4 regions of the Rhizobium sp. N122 genome follow, and region 2 is predicted to be linked to each of the others. Evidence: riboswitches for the same ligand, from Rfam matches in the RefSeq annotation. Region 2 holds a riboswitch; each other region holds the start of a gene.
What was found. A riboswitch is a leader RNA that binds a small molecule or an ion and turns the genes downstream of it on or off. The one in region 2 is predicted to bind cobalamin.
Positions count from the first base shown of each region.

Region 1: linked by a shared signal. The riboswitch ahead of ATY75_RS29285 (ABC transporter substrate-binding protein) and the one ahead of nrdH (glutaredoxin-like protein NrdH) in region 2 are both predicted to bind cobalamin.
Region 3: linked by a shared signal. The riboswitch ahead of cobU (bifunctional adenosylcobinamide kinase/adenosylcobinamide-phosphate guanylyltransferase) and the one ahead of nrdH (glutaredoxin-like protein NrdH) in region 2 are both predicted to bind cobalamin.
Region 4: linked by a shared signal. The riboswitch ahead of bluB (5,6-dimethylbenzimidazole synthase) and the one ahead of nrdH (glutaredoxin-like protein NrdH) in region 2 are both predicted to bind cobalamin.

Region 1 is NZ_LOKU01000064.1:147-8,136, reverse strand. It holds gene ATY75_RS29305 (2'-5' RNA ligase family protein) at 1-310, opposite strand, end outside; gene ATY75_RS29300 (AraC family transcriptional regulator) at 606-1,601, opposite strand; gene ATY75_RS29295 (DsrE family protein) at 1,668-2,036, shown strand; gene blh (bifunctional sulfur transferase/dioxygenase Blh) at 2,200-3,480, shown strand; cobalamin riboswitch at 3,946-4,202, shown strand; gene ATY75_RS29285 (ABC transporter substrate-binding protein) at 4,374-5,390, shown strand; gene ATY75_RS29280 (iron ABC transporter permease) at 5,396-6,427, shown strand; gene ATY75_RS29275 (ABC transporter ATP-binding protein) at 6,424-7,188, shown strand; gene ATY75_RS29270 (hypothetical protein) at 7,260-7,823, shown strand.
Region 2 is NZ_LOKU01000038.1:5,004-12,993, forward strand. It holds gene ATY75_RS23685 (adenylate/guanylate cyclase domain-containing protein) at 1-12, opposite strand, end outside; gene nrdF (class 1b ribonucleoside-diphosphate reductase subunit beta) at 128-1,102, opposite strand; gene nrdE (class 1b ribonucleoside-diphosphate reductase subunit alpha) at 1,282-3,486, opposite strand; gene nrdI (class Ib ribonucleoside-diphosphate reductase assembly flavoprotein NrdI) at 3,465-3,869, opposite strand; gene nrdH (glutaredoxin-like protein NrdH) at 3,886-4,107, opposite strand; cobalamin riboswitch at 4,370-4,596, opposite strand; gene ATY75_RS23710 (heavy metal translocating P-type ATPase) at 5,018-7,273, opposite strand; gene ATY75_RS23715 (helix-turn-helix domain-containing protein) at 7,345-7,767, shown strand; gene ATY75_RS23720 (TIGR03862 family flavoprotein) at 7,835-7,990, shown strand, end outside.
Region 3 is NZ_LOKU01000023.1:20,933-28,922, reverse strand. It holds gene cobN (cobaltochelatase subunit CobN) at 1-3,270, opposite strand, end outside; gene cobW (cobalamin biosynthesis protein CobW) at 3,275-4,324, opposite strand; gene cobU (bifunctional adenosylcobinamide kinase/adenosylcobinamide-phosphate guanylyltransferase) at 4,329-4,853, opposite strand; cobalamin riboswitch at 5,149-5,546, opposite strand; gene ATY75_RS16910 (chloride channel protein) at 5,773-7,563, shown strand; gene ATY75_RS16905 (adenylate/guanylate cyclase domain-containing protein) at 7,512-7,990, opposite strand, start outside.
Region 4 is NZ_LOKU01000023.1:160,278-168,267, forward strand. It holds gene ATY75_RS17605 (MFS transporter) at 1-976, opposite strand, end outside; cobalamin riboswitch at 1,151-1,337, shown strand; gene bluB (5,6-dimethylbenzimidazole synthase) at 1,379-2,068, shown strand; gene ATY75_RS17615 (DUF2865 domain-containing protein) at 2,087-3,178, opposite strand; gene ATY75_RS17620 (ribonuclease H) at 3,332-3,865, shown strand; gene ATY75_RS17625 (NADP-dependent malic enzyme) at 3,882-6,194, opposite strand; gene ATY75_RS17630 (FAD-binding oxidoreductase) at 6,634-7,990, shown strand, end outside.

The DNA.
Region 1 (7,990 bases), on a different contig from region 2:
GCAATGCCGCGTGCAGAAGGAAAAGCGTGTCGTCCACGATCGGCCGCGCCCATAAGACGAGAAACTCGTTCTCGAAATAACCGATACCCGAAAAGTTCACGGTCACGGTCGACCGCGTGCAGAAAACGCTCTCAAGCGCCTTGGCCAACCGATCGGATGCAAGTTCTTGATAGACGGCGAGGGTGAGATGCGGAGGATAGTTCAAAGCACGCATTGAAGCCGTCTCTTCGAGTGCCGCGGCTTCATCCCAGAGCTTGAAAACCGGGGAGGCAGTCTCGTTCAGACATTTGAGGCTGATCCCATAAGGCATTCGCGAGCGGTGTCCGGTCCATCCGCCTGAAATCTAAGCTGATATCGTGCCGATGTCGAGCCGCGGGAATGGATCACACGGGCAGGGCAGAGCCTCGAAGGGCACGGCGCAACGCTGTTCCTTGCATCAATCTTTGCCGCTATGCTGAGCGCCCGCCTCGTCCTTCGAGGCCCTGCGGGGCACCTCAGGATGAGGCTCTCTTGGGTGTTGGCGCCGGCTGCGGCGAGGGGCGGGATGCTCAGCTTTTACCGACTAGGTGAATGCCATTGATGCGATGTCTGACGGCCCTCTCGCTCTATTCCCGCGCCATCGCCCGCCAGGCGGCCGGCGGGGTGGCGAAGGCGCGGGAGAAGGCGCGGTTGAAGGCGGCTTCGGTGGCGTAGCCGGCGTCATCGGCGATCGCTGCGATTGGTCGGCCAGAGGAGGCGAGCGCGACACTTGCAAGATAGAGCCGCCAGTCCCTGATATAGCGGATCGGTGAGGTCGAGAGTATCGACTGGAAGCGATCGGCGAGCGCGCTGCGCGACAGGCCGGCGGCGGCGGCCAGGTGTTCCAGCGACCAGTCGCGTCTGGGCTCGTCGTGAATAAGGGAGAGACAGCGCGACAGCGCCGGGTCGGCGAGCGCTGCCAGCCAGCCGACCGATCGCGGTTCGGCCATCATGATCTGATGGCGCAGAATTTCGATGAAGATGATTTCGGTCAGCCGCGGCAGCATCGAGACGCCGCCGGCGCGCGGCCGATCGACCTCGTCGACCATCTGGCGGATGGTGGCGCGCAGCCAGTCGCCATCATTGGCGGCTCGGGTCCTGACATGGATCAGCCTGGGCAACGCCTGGCGCAGCGGCGCAAAGCTGAGCCCCTCCCACTGCAGATAGCCGCAGAGCAGCCGTACCCCCTGCACCGCCTCGCCATAACGAAGCACGGGGATTTCGCGCCACGGCTTTTGCGGCAGGTCGCGGGTCGGCAGCACCAGCATGCCGTCGCTTCCGGCGCCGAGTTGATGCCCGGTGCCAAAGGGAAAGACCAGCACGTCGCCCGTCTCGAGATCGGTCGCTTCACCTTCGGTTTTCAGCCAGCAATTGCCGGCGACGACAATGTGAAACGGCATCGTGCCCGAGGCCTTCGCCGAAAGGCCTGCCAGCGACGGTGCAGCGTCGGTCTGCCAGTCGCCAGTCGGCATGAAGCAGAACTGCAGCGATCCGGACAGGCGGATCGTCGACAGCAGCGCCGACAGCACGTCGTCGCGCGCGACACCCGCCGCGTCTGGATTTTCGGACAAGGCTTCACGCATTCCGGCCAAATACGCGCCCCGCGCATCCTCCTATGGTGAACAGGTCACTGCAACAGGGAGAATACTATGCAAACGCCAAGCGACAAACTGGTCGTGCTCGTCACCAAGGGGATCGAATCCGAACTATCCTCCGTCGCCTTCACAATTGCCAATGGCGGCATCACCGCCGGGCTGAAGGTCTCGGTGTTCCTCACCAGCACCGGGATCGACCTTGTGCGCAAGGGCGGTCAGCGCATGACGCATATACCGCCGCTCGATCCGCTGTCGACGCTTATCGAGAATTTCCAGCAGCGCGGCGGCACGATCTGGGCTTGCCCGCCCTGCGTCACCGCACGCGGTTATACGCAGGAAGACATGCTCGACGGCGTCGTTATCGTCGGCGCCAGCGCCATGCATGCCGAGATCAAACAGGGCGCAGCGACGCTATCGTTTTAACGGGCTGCACTCGCCGGGCGAGGATCGTCTTGCGTCTGTATTTGCCGGCCCGCGGCAGGCGCGAAGAAGTGTGTAGCGACTATTCTTGCGCTCGGCGATATAGTCGTGAGATTGTATCGATATACGTGCGATGCTGCATGATGCAGGCGGCGCGGGGGCTTCGATGATATCCGTGAGGGTCAATGAACTGATATCGGTGGCGGGGCAGCCCGATGCCGCCGGCTTTGCCGCATTTGCGGCAGGCGGCTTTGCCGGCGTCATCAACGCCCGGCCGGATGGCGAGGAGCCGGGGCAGCCCGGCAATGCGGCGGAAAAGGCGTCCGCCGCCGCCGCGGGGCTCGACTACAGCTTCGTGCCGGTGAAAGGGGCCGAGATCACCGAGGCCGATATCCGCGCCTTCCAGACGGCGATGACGCAGGTGAAGGGGCCGGTCGTCGCTCATTGCAAGAGCGGCACGCGGGCGCTGACGCTCTATGTGCTGGGAGAGGTGCTCGACGGGCGGATGCCGCCGGGGGATGTCGAGGCCTTCGGTCAAAACCTCGGCTTCGATCTTGCCGGCGCGCGCCGCTGGCTGGAAAAGCGGGCAGGGCAGGCGGCTGAGGTGAAGGCCTTCTTCGAGCCGCGCACTTGCAGTGTGCAATATGTCGTCGCCGACCCGGTGACGAAACGTTGCGCCATCATCGACCCGGTGCGCGATTTCGACGAGATGGCGGGCGCGACCGGAACGACCAATGCCGACGCCATCCTTGCTCATATCGACAGCGAAGGGTTGACGGTCGAGTGGATCCTCGACACGCATCCGCATGCCGATCATTTCTCCGCCGCGTACTATCTCAAAGGAAAGACCGGCGCGCCGACGGCGATCGGCGCCCATGTCACCGACGTGCAGGTGCTCTGGAAGGAAATCTACAACTGGCCGGCACTCGAAACCGACGGTTCGCAATGGGACCGGCTGTTTACCGATGGCGACACGTTCGAGATTGGCGGGCTCAAAGCCCGTGTGATGTTCTCGCCCGGCCATACCCTTGCCTCGGTGACGTATGTGATCGGTGACGCCGCCTTCGTGCATGACACCGTGTTCACGCCGGATTCGGGCACGGCGCGCACCGATTTTCCCGGCGGCAGCGCCAGTGCCCTCTGGCACTCGATCCAGGCCATCCTGTCGCTGCCCGAGGAGACCCGGCTCTTTTCTGGCCACGACTATCAGCCCGGCGGCCGTCACCCGCGCTGGGAAAGCACGATAGCCGCCCAGAAAAGCGGTAATCCGCATATATCAGGCATCGACGAGGCCGGCTTCGTGGCGCTACGCCAGGCGCGCGACCGCACGCTGCCGAAACCGAAGCTGATGCTGCACGCGCTGCAGGTGAATATTCGGGGAGGCAGATTGCCGGAGCCGGAGGGAAATGGGCGGCGGTATCTGAAGATCCCGCTGGATGCCTTGTAGGAACGCAGGGAGCAGCGTTGCGGCGCGTGCTTCGAGGCTTCGCCCTCGCGGGCTGCGCGCCTCAGCATGAGGGAGGTCGGAGGGTGCCGCACCCACGACGGCGGGAACGGGAGGATCTTGTGTCGACGCTCAAGAGAGCCTCATCTTGAGGTGCGGAAGCCGAAGGCTGAAGCCTCGAAAGACGAGGCGGGTGCTCCATTCGCAGAGCGGGATGCGTTTTTGGCAAGGAGCAGCGTTGCGGCGCGCTTCGAGGCTTCGCCCTTTCGGGCTGCGCAGCTCAGCGTGAGGGAGGTTGCTGGATGCCGCGCCCACGACAGTGGGAATGGGAGGATGCTTAAGAGAGCCCCATCCTGGGGGTGAGGATGCTGGCATTATACCGGCAACAGCGCTCCGACGGTCCGTATCCATTTTTCGCTCACCCAACCCCAATCCTCCGCAATAATCATTGACGTCGTGCTGGCAGGCGACGTAACTGGGGGCGACGGTTCCCTGAAGATGACTCCAAGGGGATTAATAGGGAACACGGTGAGGACGACCCAGTAAGGGACCGAGACCGTGGCTGCCCCCGCAACTGTAAGCGGATTGTCGATCATCTCAGGTGTGGCCAGCGATTGGTCATTTCTGAAGGGCTTATGGCCCGACCACTGCGAGATATCGCGGGAAGGCGGATGAACGACTTATATCCGCAAGCCAGGAGACCTGCCGTCAATCACGATCCAATCAACCGGGCGGGGATGCCCGGACAAGGAACAGACATGATTGACCTTCTGAACCTTCGCCGAATTTCGGCATGCATCCGTCTCGATTGGGCCTCCTGCGGTTAGCACACGTATCAGCGTGCGTTCGGCCGCGCGTGCGGCATAACCGTGCCTTTTCCTTCAATCGAGGTTTTCATGCGCCAGATTCTCGCCACCATGACATTTGCCTTCGGGCTGATCGGCCTTGCGGCACCGAGCCTTGCCGCCACCCAATATCCTTTGACCATCGCCAATTGCGGTGAGCAGGTGACCTTCCAGAAGGCGCCGTCGAAGATCGTTTCGATCGGCCAGGGCATGACCGAAATTCTTTTCTCGCTCGGCCTTGCCGACAAGATCGCCGGCACGGCCGTCTGGGTCGGTCCCGTGCTGCCGCAATATGCCGAGGCCAACAGCAGGATAAAGCGTCTCGCCGACAATGATCCGAGCTTCGAATCCGTCGTCGGGCAGGAGCCAGACCTGGTGGCGGCCGAGTTCGAATGGCATGTCGGTGCGCAGGGCTCGGTCGGCAAGCGGGAGCAGTTCCAGGATCTCGGGATCAACACCTATCTTTCGCCGGCCGATTGCGTCGCCAAGGTCAACACCGATGGCGGCGACGGCGTGCGTGGGGAGTTGTTCACGATGGAGCTGATCTATCGCGAAATCGCCGAACTCTCTGAAATTTTCGACGTGACGGCGCGCGGCGATGCGCTGATCGCTGAATTGAAGACGCGCGAGGCCGATGCCGTCGCCTCGATAGCGGGCGCATCGGGCAAGAACCTGCCCGTCGTCTTCTGGTTCTCCAGCAAGGAGGTCAATGGCGACGCCTTCATCGCCGGCAAGAACAGTGCTCCGGCCTATATACTGAAGACGATCGGCGCGAAAAACGTCGTCACCACCGAGGAGGAATGGCCGCTGGTCGGCTGGGAAACCATCGCGCAGGCGAACCCCGCCGTCATCGTGCTCGCGACCATGGATCGGCGCCGCTACGCCGCCGACGATCCCAAGGTGAAGATCGATTTCCTCGAGAACGATCCTGTCACCAAAGAACTGGATGCGGTCAAGAACAGGCACTTCGTGATGATGGATGCGCAATCGATGAACCCGACGATCCGCACGATCGACGGCATCGAGACATTGGCGGAGGGCATCAAGTCCTTCGGCCTGTCGCAGTGAAGGCAATGTCGGCCGGGCGGCAGGGATGGTGGGCGCTTGGCGCGCTCACCATTGCTGCCTTCCTCCTTCTCGGATTGATGATCAGCCTTGCCGTTTCCATCGGTGAGATCGCGATCCCGCTGGCGACGACGGCGGAGGCGGTCTCCAACCGGTTGTTCGGCACGCAGTTCGAACTCAGCCGCATTCACCAGGGTATCGTCTGGGATTATCGGCTGAGCCGGGCCCTCGTCGCGGCCAGCGCCGGCGCGTCGCTCTCGCTCTGCGGCGCCGTGCTGCAGGCGCTGCTGCGCAATCCGCTGGCCGAACCCTATGTGCTCGGCATCTCCGCCGGCGCTTCGACGGGAGCGGTCTGCGTGATGATCCTCGGCTTCGGCTACGGTGTTCTCGGCCTGTCGAGCGGCGCCTTCATCGGCGCGGTCGTCGCCTTTCTGCTGGTCGGCTTCCTGGCGACGGGGGCAGGGGGAACCGGCGAGCGCATCATCCTGTGCGGCGTCGCCGGCTCGCAGCTCTTCAATGCGCTGACTTCTTATATGGTGACGACCTCGGCCAATGCCGAGCAGGCGCGCGGCATCCTGTTCTGGCTTCTGGGTTCTCTCAGCGGCGTGCGCTGGCCGGATGTCTATCTCTCGGTGCCGATCGCGCTTGCCGGCTTCGTCATCTGCATGGCCCATGTCCGGGCGCTCGACGCCTTCGCCTTCGGCACGGATGCCGCGGCCTCGCTCGGCATTGCCGTGCGCCGCGTCCAGATCCTGCTGTTCGGCCTGACGGCGGCGATGACGGCAAGTGTCGTCAGCATGGTCGGCTCGATCGGCTTCGTCGGCCTGGTCATTCCGCATGCCGCCCGGTTTCTCGTCGGGCCGGGCCATCGGCGGCTGCTGCCAGCAACAGCACTGGTCGGCGCGATCTACATGGTCGGCGCCGATATCGTCTCGCGCATCATCATCCCGCAGCAAGTCCTGCCGATCGGCGTCGTCACGGCGCTCTTCGGCGCGCCGGCCTTCGCCGTCATCCTCTATCGCGTGCGGAGGAGCGCATGAGCATTACGATCGACGCGGTGAGTTTTGCCGCCGGCGACACGGTCATCGTCAACGGCGTCAGCTTGACGGTGGCAAAGGGCAAGGTGCTCGGCCTGCTCGGACCGAACGGCTCCGGCAAATCGAGCCTGCTGCGGCTGATCTGCCGGCTGCGCAAGGTCCGCAGCGGCGTCATCCGGCTGGGCGAAGACGATATCGCTTCGCTGTCGCGTGCCGCCCTTGCACGGCGCATCGCCTTCGTCGAGCAGCAGTCGACGACCGAGACGCAGCTGACTGCGCGCGACGTGGTGCGGCTCGGCCGCACGCCGCATCGCGGGCTGCTGTCGCCCTGGGGCGCGGAGGACGATGCCGCCGTCGACGAGGCCTTGTTACGGGTCGACATGCGGGAGCGGGCGGGCCAGCTCTGGCAGACACTGTCCGGCGGCGAGCGCCAGCGTGTCCATATTGCGCGGTCGCTGGCGCAGGCGCCGGGCGAGCTGCTGCTCGACGAGCCGACCAATCATCTCGATATCCAGCACCAGCTCGACATTCTCCGGCTGATCTCGAAGCTCGGCATCACCTGCATCGTCGCGCTGCACGACCTCAACCTGGCGGCAATGTTCTGCGATAGTCTGGCGGTGCTTCAGAAGGGCGAGGTCGTCGCCGCGGGCGCGCCGGAGGAGGTGCTGACAGAGGATATGATCGGCAGGGTTTTCGGCGTTCGCGCCCATGTCCAGAAATCGGCCGTGCATGGGCGGCACCACATCCAATATGTCCTGGATTGAGGAATGGCCTTTTTCCTGGACTGGCGTATGATTTCCGAGGGCGCTTGCGCCCGGTCGAACGGAGTTTCGAGATGCTCGAACGAAATCAGTTTCCCCTGCGCCCCGTCGTCCCCGGCTTCGCTGTCGCCTGGGTTGCCATCATTTCAGGCGCGAGCGTCGCTCTCAGCCTGATTTTTGCCTGCGTTACGCCCTTCGTGGCCTTGGCGGCGGTATCGGCGGTCATTCTTCCCCGGCAGATGGCGGTGACGGCTGTTTTGCTGGCCTGGCTCGCCAACCAGATGGTCGGATATATCCTGCTCGGCTATCCCCAGACTTGGGACAGCCATGCCTGGGGGCTGGCGATCGGTCTTGCGGCGTTCGCCTCCCTGGCGGCAGCGCTCGGAGTGCTTCGTTTTGCGGCCGGCCTGACCGTCACCGCGGCCGGCGCCTTCCTGGCCGGCTTCGTTGCCTACGAAGGCGTGCTCTTTGCCGCAACGGCGGTGCTTCCGTCAGGCGAGGGCGCATTTTCGGCGTCGGTCGTGGCGAATGTCCTGCTGATCAATTCTCTGGCCGCGATCGGTCTTGTCTGCCTTCACGCCGGCGCGGCAGCCGGCCGTGCGCTCGTTGCAAGCCAGCCGGGACCGGCGTTGCCTTAGGCTGCGCAATTTCGGGCGATCGGCGCGAGTACGAATCCAAATTAAGGCGTCGCTGGAAGCCTCGAAGGCCCAAGAGAGCCTCATCCTGAGGCGCCCCGAAGGGGCCTCGAAGGGCGAGGCGGGTGCGCCGACGCAAGGAGCAGCGCTGCGGCGTGTCCTTCGAGGCT
Region 2 (7,990 bases):
GACCTTGTTCAAAAAGACGCCATCTAAAACTCCCGCTACGCCACTTCACTGGCGAGTGCCGAAATCAATTTCCCGCTGAATGTGGTCGATGAGAGAGCAAATGATAAGGGGAGGCATCGATTAAACCTCAGAAATCCCAATCCTCGTCCTCGGTCGCCACGGCCTTGCCGATGACATAGGACGAGCCGGAGCCGGAGAAGAAGTCATGGTTCTCGTCGGCATTCGGCGAAAGCGCCGACAGGATCGCCGGATTGACCTTGCAGGCCTCGGCCGGGAAAAGCGCCTCATAGCCGAGGTTCATCAGCGCCTTGTTGGCGTTGTAATGCAGGAATTTCTTGACGTCCTCGGTCAGCCCGACGCCGTCATAGAGCGCCTCGGTATATCTGGCCTCGTTATCATAGAGTTCGAGCAGCAGATCGAAGGCGAAATCCTTGATCTCCTGCCGTCTCTCCTCGGACAGCCGCTCCAGCCCGCGCTGGAATTTGTAGCCGATATAATAGCCGTGCACCGCCTCGTCGCGGATGATCAGCCGGATCATGTCGGCCGTATTGGTCAGCTTGGCGCGGCTCGACCAGTACATCGGCAGATAGAAGCCGGAATAGAACAGGAAGCTTTCGAGGAAGACGCTGGAAACCTTCTTCTTCAGGGGATCGCCGGAACCGTACTGCTCCATGATCAGCGCCGATTTCCGCTGCAGGAACTCGTTTTCTTCAGACCAGCGATAGGCATCGTCGACGTCAGGCGTCGAGCACAGCGTCGAGAAGATCGAGGAATAGGAGCGCGCATGCACCGCCTCCATGAACGAGATGTTGGAAAGCACCGCCTCCTCATGCGGCGTTAGCGCATCTTCCATCAGCCTGATCGCGCCGACGCCGTTCTGGATGGTGTCGAGCAACGTCAGGCCGGTGAAGACGCGGATAGTGAGCTGCTGCTCGGCCGCCGTCAGCGTCGCCCAGGACGGAATGTCGTTGGACAGCGGCACCTTTTCCGGCAGCCAGAAATTGCCGGTCAGCCGGTTCCAGACCTCGAGATCCTTATCGTCCTCGATGCGGTTCCAGTTGATGGCACGCACGCGGCTGATTGGCTTGATGGATATGTTCATTGGGTGGTCTTTCTTCCACAAATTCTAACGGAGTGCGGAGCCCCCTCACCCTGCCCTCTCCCCGCTGGGGAGAGGGGAACGCCATGCAATCGGCTTGTCTCTTCTCCCCATCGGGGAGAAGGTGCCGGCAGGCGGATGAGGGGGCTACAAGCTCGAAACTCTCGGCCAGCAGCCCAAAATCACAGCGTACAAGACACGCAGCCCTGCACCTCGGTGCCGGACAGCGCCATCTGGCGAAGGCGGATGTAGTAGATCGTCTTGATGCCCTTCTTCCAGGCGTAAATCTGAGCCTTGTTGATGTCGCGCGTCGTCGCCGTGTCGCGGAAGAACAGGGTCAGCGACAGGCCCTGGTCGACATGCTGGGTTGCCGCCGCATAGGTATCGATGATCTTCTCCGCCCCGATCTCGTAGGCGTCCTGGTAGTAATCGAGGTTGTCGTTGGTCATGAACGGCGCCGGATAGTAGACGCGGCCGATCTTGCCTTCCTTGCGGATCTCGATCTTCGAGACGATCGGATGGATCGAGGAGGTCGAGTGGTTGATGTAGGAGATCGAGCCCGTCGGCGGCACCGCCTGGAGGTTCTGGTTATAGAGGCCGGAGGTCATGACCGCCGTCTTCAGCGCCGCCCAGTCTTCCTGCGTCGGAATGTGGATTCCTGATTTGTCGAACAGCGCCTGCACCGTCGCGGTCGCCGGCTTCCATTCCTGCTCGGTATATTTGTCGAAATAGTCGCCGGAGGCATATTTCGAATTTTCGAAGCCCTTGAAGCTTTGGCCGCGTTCGACCGCCAGCAGGTTAGAGGCGCGGATCGCGTGATAGGTCACCGTATAGAAATAGATATTGGTGAAATCCACGCCTTCCTCTGAGCCGTAGAAGATCCGCTCGCGGGCGAGATAGCCGTGCAGGTTCATCTGGCCGAGCCCGATCGCATGGCTCTCGTCATTGCCCTTCTCGATCGACGGAACCGAAGCGATATGGCTCATCTCGGAGACCGCCGTCAGCGCCCGGATCGAGGTCTCGATCGTCTTGCCGAAATCGGCGGAATCCATCGCCGCGGCGATGTTCAGCGAGCCGAGATTGCAGGAAATATCCTTGCCCAGATGCTTGTAGGAGAGGTCGTCTTTATATTCGCTCGCCTCGCTCACCTGCAGGATCTCCGAGCAGAGATTGCTCATGGAGATGCGACCAGCAACTGGGTTCGCCCGGTTCACCGTGTCCTCGAACATGATGTAGGGATAACCGCTCTCGAACTGGATTTCGGCGAGCACCTGGAAGAATTCGCGCGCCTTGATCTTCTTCTTCGAGATGCGGGCGTCCGCCACCATCTCCCGGTACTTTTCCGTCACCGAAATCTCGGTGAAAGGCACGCCGTAGACGCGCTCCACGTCGTAAGGCGAGAACAGATACATATCCTCATTGTTTCTCGCGAGTTCGAAGGTGATGTCGGGTACGACGACGCCGAGCGACAGCGTCTTGATGCGGATCTTCTCGTCGGCATTTTCGCGCTTGGTGTCGAGGAAGCGCATGATGTCGGGGTGATGGGCGTTGAGATAGACAGCACCTGCTCCCTGACGGGCCCCGAGCTGGTTGGCATAGGAGAAACTGTCTTCGAGCAGCTTCATCACGGGGATGATGCCCGACGACTGGTTTTCGATCTGCTTGATCGGCGCGCCGGCCTCACGGATATTCGTCAGCGACAGCGCCACGCCGCCGCCGCGCTTCGACAATTGCAGCGCCGAATTGATCGACCGGCCGATCGATTCCATATTGTCCTCGACCCGCAGCAGGAAGCAGGAAACGAGTTCGCCACGCTGCTTCTTGCCGGCATTGAGGAAGGTCGGCGTTGCCGGCTGGAAACGGCCGGAAATGATTTCGTCGACCATGTCGCGGGCAAGCGCCTCGTCGCCACGCGCCAGGGTCAGCGCCACCATGCAGATGCGATCCTCGTAGCGCTCGAGATAGCGCTTTCCGTCGAAGGTCTTCAGCGTATAGCTGGTGTAATATTTGAAGGCGCCGAGGAAGGTCGGGAAGCGGAACTTCCTGGCATAGGCGTGGTCGAACAGGTCGCGCACGAAATTGAAGGAATACTGGTCGAGCACCTCCTGCTCGTAATAGCCCTCGGTCACGAGGTAATCGAGCTTTTCCCTCAGATTGTGAAAGAACACGGTGTTCTGGTTCACATGCTGCAGAAAATACTGCTTGGCCGCCAAGCGGTCCTTGTCGAGCTGGATCCGTCCCTCATCGTCATAGAGGTTCAGCATGGCGTTCAGCGCGTGATAATCGAGCGCTTCCGCCGCTTTCAAAGGGCGTTCGCCGGTGGGATGAGCAAAAGTGTTATGCGGTTTTGCGCCCGCATCCCGCGTCAGAGTTGTTCCCGTGTCCAAAACCGTTCCATTCCGTGTTTGACGTTGGCGACATCCTCCTCCGTGCCCATGAGCTCGAACCTGTAGAGGTAAGGCACCTGGCATTTGCGCGAGATCACGTCGCCGGCGAGCCCGTATGTCTCGCCGAAATTGCTGTTGCCCGCGGCAATCACGCCGCGGAGGTGTCCACGGTTCTCCGCATCGTTCAGGAAACGGATCACCTGTTTGGGAACGGCGCCCTTGCCGTCGCCGCCGCTATAGGTCGGCACAACAAGCACGAAGGGTTCGCGGATAGGGAACGCGTCCGTACCGCCCGCCGGAATGCGCGCCGCGCGCAATCCAAGCCTGGCGACAAAGCGATGGGTATTGCCGGATCGGCTGGAATAATAAACGATCAGCCCCATCGCCTTTTCCCTCGGGTCAGGAGAGCGCGCTGATCATGTCGGGACGGAAACCCGCCCAATGCCGCTCACCGGCGATGACGACGGGGGCCTGCATGTAGCCGAGGCTGCGGACGCGATCGAGCGCTTCGGCATCCTGCGAGATATCGACGATGTCGTAATCGACGCCCAGACGGTCGAGGGCGCGATAGGTGGCGGTGCATTGGACGCAGGCGGGTTTGCTGTAGACGGTAACGCTCATCATGTTCCTCGTGATGTCAAAGAATTCAGGACGCAATACTGGGATCGGGCGCCTTGCGACGTCCGGGGCAACGTTTTGATGGTGATCTGGCAAAGTCGGCGCTTTAAACGCCTGATACGATCCCTTTCGGGATTTGCGCGGGCGGCGGCCTTGATATTCTGGACATGACTTCAACCCCGAAGTGCTCATGCGGACGTTCGGGGCAGCGCAACAGGCGCGGATCATTCCGCTTTCATGCACGCGACCTTCCGGACACCCCGCCCGTGGACATCTAGTTCAAGGCAGGTCTCCTGGCTCGCGGGTCGAAGCACCCTGCCCCAGCCTTCCCGAGGCATCATGCCTCAGTGACCTGAAATCGGACAGTTGCTCGCCGCTCACAGTTGCGGGGGCAGCTCCGGCCTTGTTGCGCCGTTCTGGCGAAACGCACCGTATTCCCGTCTTAGCCTGCGATCCTGACGAATCGAAGGAACCTTGAACACTAGATATAGTATCTGAATCCAAAATCGCGTCAACGGGTGGTTTGCACATCTCGTTACGGCAGGTTTGAAATCACTGCGTTCCTGTGAAAAACATGGATAATAAAGGCTTAAACAAAACGAACTGCGGAGAAGGCCGTGATGAGCAGGGCAGCCTGGTCGGCTCCCAGGCTGCTGACAAACCACGGCCAAACCCGTGACGTCATCCTCGGCCTTGTGCCGAGGATCTACGGACGATCAATTAAGTATTTGAAAATAAATGTTTTCCTGGCAGTAAATTGCCGTGGTTAAATGCTCGGCACAAGGCCGAGCATGACGGAGGAGACTTTGTCGGCAAACCGAAAGCCGGCCTGACTGAGGATCGGCTCCGCTGTTTTCGCTTCTCGATCAGGCCCGAACCGGCAGCAGTCTTCACGCCGCCCCCGGAAAAACATTCATCCCTTTACGCGAAGCAATCGCAGCGCGTTGATCGTCACCAGCACGGTAGCGCCGGTATCGGCGAGGATCGCCGGCCAGAGGCCGGTGATGCCGGCAATGGTCGTCACCAGGAACACCGCCTTCAGACCGAGCGCGATGGTGATATTCTCTAGGATATTTCGCATCGTCCGTTTCGACAGTTCGATCATCCGCGCCACGTCGCCGACGCGGCCGTGCAACACGGCGGCGTCCGCGGTCTCCAGCGCCACATCGGTGCCGCCGCCCATGGCGATGCCGATATCGGCGGCGGCCAGCGCCGGCGCGTCGTTGATGCCGTCGCCGACCTTGGCGACGATGAATCCCTGACGCTTCAATTCGCCGACGACCCGCTGCTTGTCCTCGGGCATCATCTCGCCGCGCCAGTCGATGCCGAGCATGCCGGCAACGGCGGCCGCCGTTCGTTTGTTGTCGCCGGTCAGCATCATCGCCTTGACGCCGGCGGAGCGGAGCGAGGAAAGCCCGGCCTCGGCATCCTCGCGCGGTTCATCGCGCATGGCGATCAGGCCGGCTGCCGCGCCATTGACGAGCAGCACCGACACGCTCTTGCCCTCGTCGTTCAATGCGGTAATGCGTGCATCCTTGTCGCCATCGAGTGCTTCGCGCTCGCGAGCAGCGGATGGCGACAGCAGATCGAGCGTCTCACCGCCGACTTTGCCGCTGACACCCTTGCCCGGCAACGCTTCCAGTTCGAAAGCCGGCGGCACGGGAACACCGTCCGCCCTGGCGCGGTTGAGGATCGCCAGCGCCAGGGGATGGCTGGAGCCCTGCTCCAGCACCGCCGCGCGCGACAAGACCTGCGCCTCAGTCAATCCGAAGGGAACGATATCGGTCACCTGAGGCTTGCCTTCCGTCAGCGTGCCTGTCTTGTCGAAGGCGACCATTGTCACCTTGCCGAGCGTTTCCAACACCGCGCCGCCCTTCATCAGCAGCCCCCGCCGCGCGCCTGCCGACAGCGAGGCGGCAATCGCTGCCGGCGTCGAGATGACAAGCGCGCAGGGGCAACCGATCAGCAGAATGGCAAGGCCCTTATAGACCCATTCGCTCCACACGCCGCTGAGCAGCAGCGGCGGAACCACCGCGACCAATGCGGCGACCACCACCACGCTGGGCGTGTAATAGCGCGAGAACCGATCGATGAAACGTTCCGTCGGCGCCTTCGATTCCTGCGCCTCTTCCACCAGCTTGACGACGCGGGCGATGGTATTGTCGGCAGCCGCCGCCGTGACGCGAACCCTAAGCACGGCATCGCCATTGACCGTGCCGGCAAAGACGGCGGCATCGACACCCTTGCGCACCGGCGTGCTCTCGCCCGTCACCGGCGCCTCGTCGATCGCGCTCTCGCCCGAGACGATGATGCCATCCGCCGAGATGCGATCGCCCGGGCGCACCATGATGATCGCGCCGACGGCAAGGCTTTCCGCCGGCACCTCCCGCGTCAGGCCATTGTCTTCGAGCAAGGCATTCTTCGGCACCAGCGTCGTCAGCGACTGGATGCTTTCGCGCGCCTTGCCGGCCGCGACACCCTCCAGCAGCTCGCCGACGAGAAACAGGAATACGACGGTCGCCGCCTCCTCCCCCGCATTGATGATGACGGCGCCGACCGCGGCGATGGTCATCAGCATCTCGATCGAGAATGGCGTGCCCGATAGGGCCGCCATGACCGCGCGGCGCGCGATCGGCACCAGGCCGACCAGCATGGCTATGATGAAGGCATAGGATGCGATTGCCGGCACGAGATGGCCGATGGCATAGGCGGCAATCAGCGCGGCACCCGAGAGGATGGTCAGCCGACCCTTCTTGCTCTGCCACCAGGGACCGGTCATCGGCCCATGATCGTGCCCATGCAGACCTTCGATTTCGGTCTTGCCATGCGCATGGTCATGATCGTGATCGGCATGATCGTGGTCATGGCCGGCATGATCATGATTATGGCCCACGTGATCATGGTCGTGATGTTCATGTGAGCCGTGGTCATGCGCCGGCACCACGCTTCCGGCAAAAGGCGAGACCGAATAACCGAGCCCCGTCACCTTCTTCTCGATCGCCTTGAGATCGCTGCTGCCGTCATGCCGGACGGTCATCGTGCCCGCCATCACCGAGACGGAAACATCTGCCACCCCCGCCACGCGCCTGACCGCCGTATCGATCTTGGTTGCGCAGGCGGCGCAATCCATGCCGCCGACCCGGTATCGTGTCTCGCTCGTCTCAGCCATGATCCGCTTCCTTGTCAAACAGAAGCACCTCTCCTACATCCTCTAGCGACTAGAGGTGCAAGAGGAAAATCATGAAAAAGATCACGATCGGCGAAGCCGCTCGCCGGAGCGGGGTCAAAGTGCCGACGGTGCGTTATTACGAGAGCATCGGCCTGCTCGCGGCGCCGAGCCGCAGCGAAGGCAATCAGCGCTCCTTCGAACCTGCCGATATCAACCGCCTCACCTTCATCCGCCATGCCCGCGAGCTCGGCTTCGAGATCGAGGCGATTCGCACGCTGCTCGCCCTGCAAGATGATCCGCACCAATCCTGCGCCTCGGCCGATGCCATCGCCAAGGCCCGCCTCGTCGAGGTCGAGCAGCGCATCCGCAGCCTGATGGCTTTGAAGGCCGAGCTGGAAACCATGGTGGAAGGTTGCGGCCATGGCCGCGTCGACCAATGCCGTGTCATCGAGGTTCTCGCCGACCACGGCCAGTGCACACATTCGCATCACTGATCCCGCCCTTGAAGGCAAGGCGCAGCCGCGCCAAAACTGCAGCGGAAAGAATCGGGCAAAGACATCCATGAACCAGAAGCGAATTGCGATCATCGGCGGTGGCCCGGCAGGCCTGGCGGCCGCCGAACTGCTTTCGCTCTCCGGCCATGCGGTGACGGTCTACGACGCCATGCCGACCTTCGCCCGCAAATTTCTGCTGGCCGGCAAGTCCGGACTGAACATC
Region 3 (7,990 bases), on a different contig from region 2:
TTCGGCGAGATCGGCGCGCCGCTCCCAGCCCTTTTCGTCGATCAACGCCTGCAATCCGGCGCCGTAGGCGCCGGGCTTGGAGCCGAACACCCGGTAGCCCGCCCGGCGTTTCGCCGAGGTGGCGTCGAGACCGGCAGCCGCAAGCCTTGCCGCTTCGCCGCGCATGCGGGCTGCGATCGGGTTGTCGGCCTCGTCCTCTTCAAGCGCGCCGACGGCGCGGATCGCCTTATCGAACAGGGCGATCTGCTCGGGAAAGGCGTCACGGAAGAAGCCGGAGATCCGGAGCGTCACGTCGACACGCGGCCGCCCGAGCACAGCCTGCGGTATGATCTCATAGCCGGTGACGCGGCGCGAGCTCACATCCCAGAGCGGCTTGACGCCGATCAGCGCCAACGCCTGGGCGATATCGTCGCCGCCGGTGCGCATGTTCGACGTGCCCCAGGCCGTCAGCCCGAAGGAGACGGGCCAGTCGCCGTGATCCTGCACATAGCGGCGGATCAGCAGCTCGGCGGATTTCTTGCCGAGTTCGTAAGCCGCCGGCGTCGGCACCGCGCGGCTGTCGACCGAATAGAAATTGCGACCCGTTGGCAAGACATCGGGCCGCCCGCGGGTCGGAGCGCCGGAGGGGCCAGGGGCCACGAAGCGGCCGTCGAGGCCGGAAAGCAGGCCTGATATCTCAGCCGGGCCGCAGGCAAGAATCGAAGGCTTGAGACGGGTCTCGATCTCGGAAAGCACCAATCTGGTTTGGGACCAGAGAGTCGGGCATTCCATCTCACCGGCAACGAATTTCGCCGCCAGCAGCTCGATGCGCTCGACGGTGTCGCCGTTGGTGCGCCAGGGGGCGTCGAGGAGGCCTGCGAGGATGGCGGGCCGCGGGCCGGTCCAGAGTGCAGCCATGTCACAGTTGAGCGGGTCGAAAGAAGGCCCCTCCCCAACCCCTCCCCACAGGTGGGAGGGGCTTGCTGGGCGCACCGTCTCATCATCAGCTTTGGTAGCCAAGGTTGCCGCGAGCGCAGTGGTAAGTCCCTCCCCCTTGTGGGGAGGGGTTGGGGAGGGGTTTTTCAACACATCCCCCGCAATTGCCCGCTGCAGACTCGCATCCCCACCCTCGCCCAGCCCACGCGGCACCCTGGCCAGCGCCACGGTCAAATCGGTCAGCAGCCGCCCCTCCGGCGAAACGCCGAACACATGCAGTCCATCGCGAATCTGCATTTCCTTGAGGTCGCAAAGATAGGCGTCGAGCTTCTTCAGCGCTTCGCCTTCGCTTTCGCCGCTCGTTATGCCGGCATCCCGATCGAGGCCGATATCGGTGACGAGATCGAGGATCTGCCGGCTGAGCAGCCGGATGCGGCGGGGATCGCCGCCCGATGCCTCGTAATATTCGTCGACCAGCGCTTCCAGATCCTTGAGCGGCCCATAGCTCTCGGCCCGGGTCAAAGGCGGCGTCAGGTGATCGATGATGACGGCGGCAGCCCGGCGCTTGGCCTGCGTGCCCTCGCCCGGATCGTTGACGATGAAGGGATAGAGATGCGGCAGCGGCCCGAGGATCGCCTCGGGATAACAGGTCTCCGACAGCGCCAGCGCCTTGCCCGGCAGCCATTCGAGATTGCCGTGTTTGCCCATATGAATGACCGCGTGGGCGCCGAATTTTCCCCGCAGGAAGGCGTAGAAGGCAAGATAACCGTGTGGCGGCACGAGATCCGGCGAATGGTAGCTCTCCTTCGGATCGATATTATAGCCGCGCGCCGGCTGAATGCCGACGAGAACGCCACCGAAGCGGGCAAAAGGCAGGACGAAGGCGCCGTCGCGAAAATACGGATCGTTCCCGGGATCGCCCCAACGGGCCCTGACCTCATCCTGAATCTGATTGGGAAGAGACGCCAGGAAGCTGTTGTAGAGACTCAGGGATAACGTCTCGCGGATGACGCGGCCGTCATGTCCCGAATTGGTCGGTCCTTCCATCAAATGCCGGATCAGCGTGTCGCCATCGGCCGGAATATCGGAGAGCGGGTAACCCGCTGCTTCCATCGCGCGAAGCACCTGGATGCTGCCGGCCGGCGTATCCAGGCCGACCCCGTTGCCGAGCCGGCCGTCGCGGTTCGGGTAGTTCGCCATGACGAGCGCAATGCGCCGGTCGTGTGCCGGCGTGGCGCGCAGCCGCGCCCAGTTGGCGGCGAGTTCCGCCGTATAGCGCACCCGGCCGGCGTCTGGTTCGCTGGCGACAATGTTGGTCTCGACAGCGGCGTCGTAACGCGCCGCCGTCTTGAAGGAGACCGCCCGCGCCAGCACCCGGCCGTCGACTTCGGGCAGCGCCACGTTCATGCCGAGATCGCGCGCCGACAGGCCTTGCGACGAAGCTGCCCATGCCTCCCGCGACGAGGCCGACAGGATCGCCTGCAGCACCACCGCCCCAGTCGCCTCCAGCACCGTCGGCTGCCGATCGGCGCCGGGCGCGGAGACGGCAAAGCCGGTCGTGTTGATCACGACATCGGGTTTCAGCGCTGAAAACACGCTTTCGAGAATGCCGGTCGAGACGGAATCCTTGAGGCTATAAGCAAAGACCGGCAGCGGCCGGAGGCCGTGCGCCTGCAAGGCTTCGATCAGCGCCTCGATCGGCCCGGTTTCGCCGCTCTGCACGAGGGCGCGGTAGAAGCTGATGGCGACGATTGGCCCCACCGCCGTCGAATGTGTCACCCGCCGCAACTCCTCGACCCCGATCAGCCCCCGCCCCGGCCACCAGATGCCGGCCTTCATCAAAGGTACCGCCGGCGCGGGCTTCTCCGCGCCCGAGAGCATCGCCGCGGCATAATCGAGAAAGGCGCGCGCATTGGCATCGCCGCCCTCGACGAGATAGGCCCAGAGCGCATCGAGATCATCGGAGGCAATGTTCGAGAAGGGCGCCAGCCCTGCATCCGGCCTGGCATCACCCGGCAGCACAGCAATCCGCGCGCCGGAGCGAGAGGCTGCCGCATGCAGCGCCTCGAGCGCATAGCGGAAATAGCTGGCGCCGCCGAGCGCCCGCACGACAATGAGCTTCGCATGCCGCGCCGTGCGCTCGACATAGGTATCGACCGACATCGGGTGTTTGAGGCTCATCAGGCTCGCAAGCCGCAGCGAATGCGGCCCACCGCAGGCGCGATGAGCGGCTGCGATCGCCGCCAGCTCGCTGTCGGCGGCCGACAGGAACAGGATGTCGCCCGGCGTCTGGCCGAGGTCGATCGGCTCCTCGCCGTCGCTGATCGTTCCCTGCTGGGCCAGAAGCAGATGCATGGGTTTATGCCAGCGCCTCGATCGCCATCCGTACAGCGGCCTCATCCATCTCATGCAGGCCGATGACGACGAGGCGTGTGCCGCGCTTTTCCCCAGGCGTCCAGGCGCGATCGAAATAGTGGTCGATGCGGCTGCCGACGGCCTGGAGCTGCAGGCGCATCGGCTTGCCGGCAACGTCGACGAAGCCCTTGAGGCGCAGCACGTCATGGGTTGATATGACGGCTTTCAGCGCCTCGACGAAACCGGCGGGATCGGCAATTGGTCCGAGATCGACGACGAAGCTGTCGAACTCGTCATGATCGTGCGGCGTCCCGTCCTCATGCTCGAGCTCATGATGCGACTTGCGATTGGCGATATCGTCCTCCGTGCCGATGCCGAGACCGAGCAGGATGCCGGCCGGCACCTCGCCGTTCCGCGCCTCGATCATCGCCGGCTTGCGTGCGGTGCGAGAGGCGACCTCGTCGCGCACCCGGCTAAGACCGGCCACGTCGATCAGGTCGGTCTTGTTGAGCACGATCAGATCGGCGCAGGTGAGCTGATCCTCGAACAGTTCCTCGATCGGGCTCTCGTGATCGAGCGATTCATCCTCGCCGCGCGCCGCCTCGACAGCATCGTGGTCGTCGGCGAAACGGCCGGCGGCGACGGCGGCGCTGTCGACCACCGTAATGACGCCGTCGACGGTGACCTGGGTGCGGATGTCAGGCCAGTTGAAGGCCGCGACCAGCGGCTGCGGCAAAGCAAGGCCGGAGGTTTCGATGACGATATGGTCGGGCCGCTGTTCGCGTTCCAGGAGCTTTGTCATCGTCGGGATGAAGTCGTCGGCAACTGTGCAGCAGATGCAGCCATTGGTCAGCTCGATGATATCGTCCTCGCTGCAGTTTTCAGCGCCGCAGCCCTTCAGCACCTCGCCGTCGACGCCGAGATCGCCGAACTCGTTGATGATCAGCGCGATCTTCTTGCCGCCGGCATTGGTGAGCAGATTGCGGATCATCGTCGTCTTGCCGGCGCCAAGGAAGCCGGTGATGACGGTTGCGGGAATTTTCTGCTGGTTCATGGATTTAACCCTTCATTTTCAGCGGCAGGCCTGCCGCAATGAAATAGACTTCGGCGGCATTTGCCGCGATCAACTGGTGGAGACGGCCGGCATGATCGCGAAAATCCCGCGCCATGCGGTTGTCGGGCACGATGCCGAGGCCGACCTCGTTGGAAACGAAAACGAGCCGCGCCTTTACGCGCGGCAGAAAATCGGCGAGTGCTGCAAATTCCCCCGCCATATCGCGCTCCTCCATCATCAGATTGGTGACCCAGAGCGTCAGGCAGTCGATCAGCACGATACGCCCCTCGCCGTCGATGGCGGCGAGCTTGCCAACAAGATTGAGCGGCTCCTCATGCGTCGTCCAGGACGGACCGCGATCGGCTCTGTGCTGGGCAATCCGCGCCTGCATCTCCTCGTCCCACGCCCGGCCGGTCGCGAGGTAGTGACGATCGAGGCCGGTTGCAACGACAAAAGATTCGGCAAAGCGGGATTTGCCGGAGCGTGCGCCGCCGAGGATGAAGGTGGTGTTGGTGAAAGCGATCGTCATACGCAAGCACTCCCGCTAGAGAGGGCGCGGCGGTGCCACATCCCTGTTCTCCCCAGCGGGGAGAAGGTGCCGGCAGGCGGTTGAGGGGGTGAGCGGCGAAGCCGCGAATGCACTGAGCGCAAGCGAAGGGCAAAATGACGGAGGTGCCGTGCGGCCCCCTCATCCGACCCTTCGGGCCACCTTCTCCCCGCGGGGGAGAAGGGGAAAATATGCACCGCACCAAGCCGCGCCGAATTCAATCGTTCAGCCAAAACAACCTCCGTGCTGGCAACGGGCATAGTGCCCAGGGTTGGGCTTCTCGCCCGGCACGAATGGCAGGTCTCCTGGCTCGCGGGTGTCGGCCGCGATCGGGACAGACCGGAAACCGGTCGCCCCTGATCGTGCCAGCGGATCTGCCTCGCCTTCCCGGCCGCATCGGCGAAGAGGTGGACGATTCGTAGAAATAGAGGCGTCCGACCCCGGTTGATCACCATGCATGTCCAGTGGCTTTTCCGGCATGTCGCCCGCCCTGCCCGCCTGCACCATTGCAGACTGCCGGCCGGAAGGGCTGGATGCCGGATGGAAGACCCTGACCGCTCTACAGTCGCGGGGTCGGCTGTGATGAAGGCGCCCGGTTTGGGTCCGCCCCGTCACATTCCCTTTTCATCCGGAAAGGCGTAACACCGATCCGGAACCATCCGTTATTCCAAAGATGGTTAGGCAAGCTCACGGGTGAAGTCAACCGGCCGATACGACCGCGAATGGCCAGCCAGGCGGAGCAACGCCGGCAAGACGACTTAGTCTACCTAAAACATCGTCTTTTATCAGTTACTTACGTCATAATTAATTGACCCGCTCGCCAGCTTTTCGCCGCAATTACGTCGCAAGCGGTCTGCGCCATCGCCCTTGACCGGGCCTCTTCCTGCCTAGTTGTCTAGCCATGCTTATGAAATTGGATCGGCGCCGTTTCCGTGCGCTGCGTGTCTTCTTCGACCCGGCGCGGCTGCGCGCCCTGACTCGCCGCAGCGAAATCGGCCTGTCGCTGGCGGGCGCCGTCGTCGGCATCGCCTCAGGGCTTGCGGTCACCGGCATGAGCTACGTTTCGAATGAGCTGCACCAGTTGGTCTTCGGCATAGCCGACAGTGAAAGGCTGAGCTCATCGGTGATCGACGACAAGCTGCTGCTGCTGACCGCCCCCGTCATCGGCGGCATTCTGCTCGGCCTGTTGCTCTTCATTTTGGCCAAACGCCGCAAGAAACCGATGGTCGACCCCATCGAGGCCAATGCGCTGCATGGCGGCCGCCTGTCCTTGACCGACAGCATCATCGTCGCCGTGCAGAACCTGATCTCCAACGGCTTCGGTGCCTCCGTCGGCCTGGAGGCCGGCTACACCCAGCTTGCCGCCGGCCTTGCCTCGAAATTCGGCCTGAAGCTGCAGCTCCGCCGCTCGGATCTGCGCATCCTCGTCGGCTGCGGCGCAGCCGGCGCCATCGCCGCCGCCTTCAACGCGCCGCTGACCGGCGCCTTCTATGCTTTCGAGCTGATCATCGGTACCTATACGATCGTGTCGCTGACCCCTGTGGTCGTCTCGGCCCTCGTTTCCACTTTGATCGCAAGGCTGCTGGCCGAAGGCGATTTCAGCATCGATATCGGCAGCTTCGGCGCAGTCGTGCCGGCCGATTATATCCCGGCGCTGCTGCTCGGCGCTTGCTGCGCCGGCGTCGGCATCCTGATCATGCAGGGCGTCTCCTTCGTCGAAGAACTGGCGCGCAAGAGCTCGATCGCCCCGCCCTTCCGTCCCGCCCTCGGCGGTATCATCGTCGGGCTGCTGGCGATAATCTCGCCGCAGGTGCTGTCGGCCGGCCACGGCGCGCTGCATCTCAACCTTTCCCGCGACGTGGCCATCCCGGCGCTGGTCGGCCTCCTCCTGTTGAAATCCTTGGCCTCGGCGATCTCGATCGGATCGGGCTTCAGGGGCGGCCTGTTCTTCGCCTCGCTGTTCATGGGCGCTCTGCTCGGCAAGCTCTTCGCCTATTGCGGTCCCTATTTCGCCGATGCGACGCTGACGCCGGTCATCTATGCCGTGGTCGGCATGAGTTCGCTTGCCGTCGCCGTCATCGGCGGGCCGCTGACGATGACGTTCCTGGCGCTCGAAATTACCGGCGACTTCCCGATCACGGCGCTGGTGCTCGCCGCCGTCATCACCTCCTCGCTCGTCGTGCGCTCGACCTTCGGCTACTCCTTCGCCACATGGCGCTTCCATCTGCGCGGCGAAAGCATCCGCAGCGCCCATGACGTCGGCTGGATCCGTAACCTGACGGTGGACAAGCTGATGCGCGCCGACGTCAAGACGGCAAGGGCTGGCATCTCGCTGGAGGAATTCAAGCAGGCCTTCCCGATCGGCTCAACCCAGCGTGTCATTCTCGTCGAGGAGAGCGACAAATATGCCGGCCTCGTGCTGGTGCCGGAGATCTACGCCAATCCGACCGACACCCAGGACGAGGGCAAGACGCTGGCCGACTTCATCCACTATCGCAACGATTTCCTGCAGCCGCAGATGAATGCCCGGCAGGCGGCGGCGATCTTCGACAAGAGCGAAAGCGAAGCACTCGCCGTCGTCAACAACCTGATCGAACGGAAGGTGATCGGCCAGCTCAGCGAAAGTTATACGCTGCGCCGTTACAGCGAAGAACTCGACCGCCGCCGCCGAGAGGTCTCGGGCGAGATCTGACCCCTCGCTTGCGTTGCTCCGGCGTCGGCGATCTTGAAGACGTCGGCCCGCTTCGAAACCCCGCGCAATTCGAAGGATCCGAGATACTCGCAATCCACGGCACAGGTCGTCGCGAAGCTCTCGGACAGCAACAGGTGCTGCTCAAGCGTGCCGCAGAGCTTTTCCAGCCGCGACGCTTCGTTGACGGCCCTGCCGATCACCGTGAAGTCGAGCCTGCCGTGGGCGCCGACATTTCCGTAGAAAACCTCGCCGAGATGCAGCACAACATCGATGCCGATATCGGGACCTCCGTTGCGCGTCCGCTCGCGATTGAGCTCTTCGTTGGCCTTCAGCAGATTCTGCGCCGAAGCCAATGCCGCCTTGCAGGCCTTTTGCGGGTCCTCGGCCTCGGTCGGAAAGATCGCCAGCACGCTGTCGCCCATGAACT
Region 4 (7,990 bases), on a different contig from region 2:
CAAGCAAGGTGGTAATCGATATGACGGTGCGGAAGCCGAAGGCATTGAAGGTGCGCGAAGCGGCAAATTTCGAGCCCATCGAGCCGAGCGCGCTGACGAAGGTGACCGAGCCCGATTGCAGCGGCGTCAGGCCGAAGCCGAGCTGCAACATGAGCGGCATCAGAAAGGGCAGGGCGCCGAGCCCCATGCGAAAATTCGAGGCGCCGAGGATCGCCGCCCGGAACATCGGGTAGCGGAACATTTTCGGATCGAGCAGCGGATAGGGCACGCGGCGGGCATGCAGGAGATAGAGGAGGCCGGCAAGGATGCCGACGGCCACCGTGACATAGCCGTAGATCACCGGCACGGCCGGCAGGCTGATCACCGAGAGGCCGAAGACGAATCCGGAAAAGCCGATGCCGCAAAGGAAGAAGCCCGGAAAATCCATCGGCCGCGGGCTGCGCGGCTCGACCGCCGGCAGGAAATGCGTGACGAGGATGATGCCGAGCACGCCGATCGGGACATTGATCCAGAAGATCCAGTGCCAGGTGAGATAGGTGGTGAGGAAACCGCCGATCGGCGGACCCATGATCGGCCCGATCAGCGCCGGAATGGTTAGCCAGGCCATGGCATCGACGAGTTCGTGGCGCGGCGTTCCCCGGACCAGCAGCAGGCGGCTGACCGGCGTCATCATCGAGCCGCCGGCGCCCTGGATCAGCCGCGCGACGACGAAGGCCGCGATCGAATTGGAAAAGGCGCAGGCGACCGAGCCGATCATGAAGACGAAGATCGCCATGCGGAAGATGTTACGCGCGCCGAAACGATCCGACATCCAGCCGCTGATCGGGATGAAGATCGCCAGCGCCACGAGATAGCTGGTGACGGCAAGCTTCAACGCGATCGGCGATGTGCCGATATCGGCCGCTATCGCCGGCAGGCTGGTGGCGATGACGGTCGAATCCATCTGTTCCATGAACAGGGCGACCGCAAGGATCATGGGTGTGAGGCGGGGCACGGGCAACCGGGATGCAAGGAGACAAATCACGGCGCCATGGGCGTCGCTCAGGATCAATTCATTTCTAAGGCAGCGACACCCGCCTGTCCATGAAGTCGATGTCGCAGGCCGTTCGAATGCCACCCGAGGGCCGGCTTGCAGTCGTGCTGCTTTCCTGAGATAGATGTGCCGTCAGGTGCCCGCCGTCTAGGCGGGAGAATCGGGAATCCGGTGCAAGACCGGAACGTGCCCAACGCTGTAAGGCCGACGCCTGCCGCTTCATATGCCACTGGCTTTTGCCGGGAAGGCTGCGGCAGACGGATGACGCCAAGTCAGAAGACCGGCCTGGCAAGATAGACCCAACCCGCGCGGACGGCGGGCGGTTGCGTTGTTGGGGATTTGACGATGCGACCCTTTGATGAGGATGCCCTGTCAGTGGCGTCCGGTTTTTCCTTGGCCGAACGCGAGGCCGTCTATCACGCGATCATGACGCGGCGCGACGTTCGCAGCCAGTTCCTGCCCGATCCCTTGCCGGACGATGTCGTGGCGCGGCTCTTGACAGCCGCCCACCACGCACCCTCCGTCGGCTTCATGCAGCCGTGGAATTTCATTCTGGTGAAAAGTCCAACGGTGCGCGCGCAGGTCCGCGATGCCTTTTCGAAGGCCAACGAGGAAGCGGCAGCGATGTTCGAGGGCGAGCGGCGCCAAGCCTACCGCTCGCTCAAGCTCGAAGGCATCGTCGAGGCGCCGCTCGGCATATGCGTGACCTGCGATCCCACCCGCAGCGGCAGCGTGGTGCTGGGGCGCACGCATAATCCGCGGATGGACAGCTATTCCACAGTCTGCGCCATCCAGAATCTCTGGCTTGCGGCTCGCGCCGAAGGGATCGGCATCGGCTGGGTCAGCATTTTTCGCGAAGGCGATCTGAAGACCATTCTCGGCATACCCGAGCATATCGAAGTGGTCGCCTGGCTCTGCGCCGGGTTCGTCGACCGGCTTTACGACGAGCCGGAACTCTCGGTTAAAGGCTGGCGGCAGCGGCTGCCGCTCGAGGAACTCGTCTTCCACGACGGCTGGGGACGCAACGAGCCTTAGCCATCACTGCTGCTGCGGCTACTGCTGCGGTTGGGGGCCAGGTGCTGCGGGATTGGCAAGATCAATCGAGCCCTGGTCGCCGGCGAGGAACTGCGGGCCGACCTGACGGACCTTGTTCTGCGTGGGATCGTAAGGGCGCTCAGACACCGATGACTGCGGCGCGGCCGTTGTCGCGGTCTCCTTGATCGGCGGATTGGTGCGGATGGTGGTGATCGAGCCCTGCTGCGGCGGTTGGCTGACCGCCTGCTTGCCGCGCATCTCGTCGTAATAGGCGGTGAGATTGCAGGCGCAGGTGTTCTTTTCACCGGGCGCGCGGTTCTTGTAGGCGAAGGCGTTCTTCATGGCGCTGTAGGGCGTGCCGGTTGCGACCGAGATCATGTTCGAGGCCTCCGTGCTCGTCACCTCGCGATAGAAGAGTTCGGTCTCGATGCCGGGGCACATCTTGGCGCAGGTCTGGGCGTCGCGGCCGAAATCAACCGAGGTGGTGTTCGAGCTGATCGGGAAGAAGCCGCCGTCGCAACTGCGCACGCACATGGTGCTGACCGGCGACAGCATATCGGCCCGCGGCAGGCCGTAATGCGGGTCGGCCTCCTCGCCGCCGCCGAGCGGAATGAAGGTATCGGAACGCATCGCCTGCTCCTCGACGCTCGGGGCAGGCTCGTCGGCACCGCGCGCGGAAGGCGCATAGAAGTTCTCGCTGTTGCAGCCGTTGCTGTCGAGCGCGGCCATCAGTTCGCGGCGGTCGTCATCGGCGCTGTTCCGGCCGGCCAGCTCGTCGCGGCGGTCCTGGAGATAAGCGATATTGTCGATCATCCGGCCTTCGGCCTGCGACAGCTCGGTGCAATAATCGGCATTCTCGCCGCCGATCACCACCATGCTGCCCGAGGTGCAGCCGTAGTTGCGCAGATCATTGCGCACCTTGCGCAGCTCGAGGTTCTGCTCGGCCATGGCACTGGCATATTGGCGGGCTTCCGGGCCGTTGCTATTGCCGATCGATCGCGGCAGGTCGGCGAGACGGCCGCGCAGGTCCTCACAGATGGCATTGGTCTGCGCGACGGCGGGCGCTGCCAAGGCGAGGAGAAGGGCGAGAGACAGGTTTCGGCGTTTCACGGCGTCGTCCCGGAATGAGCAAACGGTCGGTGGGTCGAATGCGACTTCAATCGGCCGCGCGTTTTCCCTTAACGGATTTCTCTTAATAAGCTCAGAGAAAATATTAGCGTATTTTCCTGATCTTATCCAGCAATCGCCAGAGACGCGGTGAAAATGACAGGCATCCCCGACGAGATCCGATCCTTTGCACCGACATCGGGGGTCACGGAGGCGCCACACGGCCTTCACCTCTTCGCGGATGGTTGTTATGAGCCCGGTTCCGGGCATGGAGGCTGGTCGTTTGTCGCTTATCGCGATGCGGTGGAAATCGCCTCCGACTTCGGTGGCGTCGACGTTTCCAGCAATAATTCCATGGAATTGACCGCCGTTCTCAGGGCCGCCATGTGGATCAACAGCCAAACAGCCGGCGAACCCGCGACCATCTGGTCCGATTCCGTCTATGCCGTCAAAGGCTGCAACAGCCGCCGACATATCTGGAAGAACAACGGCTGGAAGAAAAGCAGCCCGAATGGACATGGGCGACGGCGAACGATCGACAATGCGGACCTTTGGAAAGCGGTCGATCTTCAGCTATGCCAAAACGCCCTGGTGACCATTGCTTGGTGCAAGGGGCATTCGGGGATTGCCGGCAACGAGCGCGCGGACGCGCTCGCGGATAGAGGACGCCTGTCGATAGCAGGTGGCTAACATTGGCGACGCCGGCTTACGCCGGCTGCGATGCCTCGACGACGGCCAGTGCGGCCATATTGACGACGCCGCGGGAGGTGACCGAGGGCGCCAGGATGTGGGCGGGCAGGGCGGTGCCGAGCAGGATCGGGCCGACATGCAGGCCGTCGGTCATCGACTTGACGACGCCGAGCGTGATGTTGGCGGCGTCGAGGTTCGGGAAGACCAGCAGGTTCGCCTCATCATGCAGGGTCGTATCCGGCATGACACGCTTGCGCAGCGCTTCGGTGATGGCGCTTTCGCCATGCATTTCGCCGTCGACCTCGAGATCGGGGGCGGTCTCGCGCACGAGCTGCAGGGCATTGCGCATCTTCGTGGCGCTCTCGGATTCGCGCGAGCCGAAGTTGGAATGCGAGACGAGGGCGGCGCGCGGGGTGATGCCGAACCGGCGAATTTCCTCGGCCGCCAGCACCGTTGCCTCGGCAACTTCCTCGGCGCTCGGGTTGAAGGTGACGTAGGTGTCGGTGAAGAAGGTGGCACCGCGCTGCGAGATCATCAGGCTGAGGGCGGAGAAATCGCGGACATTCTTGCGTTTGCCGATGATCTGGCGGACGTCGCGCAGATGCTTTTCATAGCGGCCTTCGAGGCCGCAGATCAGCGCATCGGCTTCGCCGCGCCTCAGCGCCAGCGCGCCGATGACGGTGGTGTTGGTGCGCACGATGGTGCGGGCGGCTTCGGGAATGACGCCGCGGCGGCCGACCAGGGAGAAATAGAGATCGACATATTCGCGGAAGCGCGGATCGTCCTCGGGGTTGATGACCTCGAAATCCTGCAGCGGCCGGATACGCAGACCGTAGCGCTTCAGGCGCGTCTCGATGACCTGCGGGCGGCCGATGAGGATCGGGTCGGCAAGGCCTTCCTCCAGCAGCACCTGGGCGGCGCGCAGCACACGCTCGTCCTCACCTTCGGAGAAGATGACGCGCTTGCGCTCGGCGGCCTTGGCCGCGGTGAAGATCGGCTTCATGACGAAGCCGGAGCGGAAGACGAAGCGGTTCAACTGGTCGAGATAGGCGTCGAAATCCTGGATCGGGCGGCGCGCCACGCCGCTCTGTTCGGCGGCCTTGGCAACGGCAGGCGCGATGCGCAGGATCAGGCGCGGATCGAAGGGCGAGGGGATCAGGTAATCCGGGCCGAAGACCGGCGTTTCGCCGGAATAGGCGCGGGCGGCGACATCCGACGGTTCCTCGCGGGCGAGGGCTGCGATGGCGCGCACGGCCGCCATCTTCATTTCCTCGTTGATCGTCTCGGCACCGCAATCGAGTGCGCCGCGGAAGATATAGGGGAAGCAGAGGACGTTGTTGACCTGGTTGGCGAAATCCGAGCGACCGGTGCAGATCATCGCGTCGGGGCGGGCGGCACGGGCGAGATCGGGCATGATTTCTGGCGTCGGATTGGCGAGCGCCATGATCAGCGGCTTGTCGGCCATCTGCGCCAGCAATTCCGGCTTCAGCACGCCGGCGGCCGACAGGCCGAGGAAGACGTCGGCGCCGCCGATATTTTCGGCGAGCGTGCGCGTGTCGCTCTTCTGGGCGTAGACGGATTTCCATTCGTCCATCAGCTCGGTGCGGCCCTCGTAGACGAGGCCTTCGAGATCGTGAACCCAGATGTTTTCGCGTTTTGCCCCGAGGATCACCAAGAGGTTGAGGCAGGCAAGCGCGGCCGCACCGGCGCCTGAGGCGACGATCTTGACGTTTTCGATCGCCTTGCCGGCGAGTTCCAGCCCGTTCAGGATCGCGGCGGCGACGATGATCGCCGTGCCGTGCTGATCGTCATGGAAGACCGGGATCTTCATCTTCTCGCGCAGACGCCGTTCGACCTCGAAACATTCCGGCGCCTTGATGTCCTCGAGATTGATGCCGCCGAAGGTCGGCTCCAGCGAGCTGACGGTCGAGACCATCTGGTCGACGCTTGCCGCGTCGATCTCGATATCGAAGACATCGATGCCGGCGAATTTCTTGAAGAGTACGGCCTTGCCCTCCATCACCGGCTTCGAGGCCAGCGGACCGATATTGCCGAGGCCGAGCACGGCGGTGCCGTTGGAGATGACGGCGACGAGATTGGCGCGCGAGGTATATTCAGCCGCCATCTCAGGATTGTCGCGGATGGCAAGGCAAGGGGCGGCAACACCCGGCGAATAGGCGAGCGCCAGGTCGCGCTGGTTGCCGAGCGGCTTGGTTGCCTGGATCTCCAGCTTGCCGGGGCGGGGATAGCGGTGGAAAAACAGCGCCTGCTCGTCGAGATCGCCGCTTGTCAGGTTCTTGTCCGTCTTGGATTTTTCCTGGTTATCCATTGCCGCCTCCGTGCACGTCTTTTTGGGAGTTCCCTCCATACATCAATCGGATACGGGCGACAGTATGGAAATGGGGGATGGGAGAAGTTTTCGCGAGGACTAGGTTGTGCCGTGGGATTACCCCCCTCTGCCCTGCCGGGCATCTCCCCCACAAGGAGGGAGATCGGCAGGAGGCTGGATCACTCCCTCTCTACCGGGTCGGTGTATTTGTGCGGTCGTTGTTTGAGCGAGCCATCGCGCCCATCCAATCTCCCCACCTGTGGGGGAGATGCCCGGCAGGGCAGAGGGGGTATCCACGGCGCACCCAATACGTTCTTTGCGTGGAGCCTCATCGCGGCGGGAGCAACTAACTAATCCTTTTGGAAAACTTGTTTGGCGACCACCGCAGGCGCAATATGCCGCCGCGACGGTGCGGGGCGCCGGTCGCATGGAGGAAATCATGGACAACTTGAACCTGACGACCCTGCAAAAGGGGCAGACGATGGTCAATGACGTGGCCATCGATGCGTTTGCCGCCGGATTTCGCGGCAATCTCCTGACCGGTAAAGACAAGGATTACAATGAGGCGCGGGCGATCTGGAATGCGATGATCGACCGTCGGCCCGGGCTTATCGCGCGTTGCGCCGGTGCTGCCGATGTCGTGCGCGCCGTGCGGTTTGCGCGCGACAACAATCTGCTCGTTTCGGTGCGCGGCGGCGGCCACGGCATTGCGGGCAACGCGGTGTGCGATGGCGGCGTCGTCATCGACCTGTCGGCGATGAAATCGGTGCGGGTCGATCCGGAGACGCGCCGCGCCAGGATCGAGCCGGGGGCAACGCTTGCCGATATCGACCAGGAAACGCAGGCCTTCGGTCTGGTGCTGCCGACCGGCATCAATTCGACGACCGGCATCGCCGGCCTAACGCTCGGCGGCGGTTTCGGCTGGCTGACCCGCAAATTCGGGTTGACGATCGACAATCTGGTCTCGGTCGATGTGGTGACGGCCGATGGCGAGCTAGTCAAGGCGAGCGAGACGGAAAGGCCGGACCTCTTCTGGGCACTGCGCGGCGGCGGCGGTAATTTCGGTGTCGTCACCTCCTTCGAGTTCCAGCTCAATCCGCTCAAGACAGAGGTCCTCGCCGGGCTGGTGGTGCATCCCTTCGCTGACGCGGAGAAAGTGCTGCGGGAATATCGGCAGGCGCTGGAAGCGGCGCCCGATGAACTGACCTGCTGGGTGGTGATGCGCCAGGCGCCGCCGCTGCCGTTCCTGCCGGCCGAGTGGCACGGCAAGGAGGTCGTGGTGCTCGCCATGTGCTATTGCGGAGAGATCGCGGCCGGGGAAAAAGCGACGGAAAGATTGCGGGCGATCGGAAAACCGATTGCCGACGTCGTCGGCCCGGTGCCGTTCACCGGCTGGCAGCAGGCATTCGACCCGTTGCTGACGCCGGGTGCGCGCAATTACTGGAAGAGCCAGGATTTCGCCTCGCTCTCGGATGCGGCGATCGACGTTCTCCTCAACGCCGTGCGCCAGCTGCCCGGCCCGGAATGCGAAATCTTCGTCGGCCATGTCGGCGGCGCGGCTGGCCGCATTCCCACCGAAGCCACGGCCTTTCCGCAGCGCAGCTCGCATTTCGTCATGAATGTGCATGCGCGCTGGCGCGAGACGGGGATGGACGCAAGCTGTATCGGCTGGGCGCGGGAGCTTTTCGAGGCAACCAAGCCGCATGCCGTGGGTACCGCCTATATCAACTTCATGCCTGAGGACGAGGCCGATCGGGTGGAAATGGCCTATGGCGCCAACTACGGCCGGCTTGCCG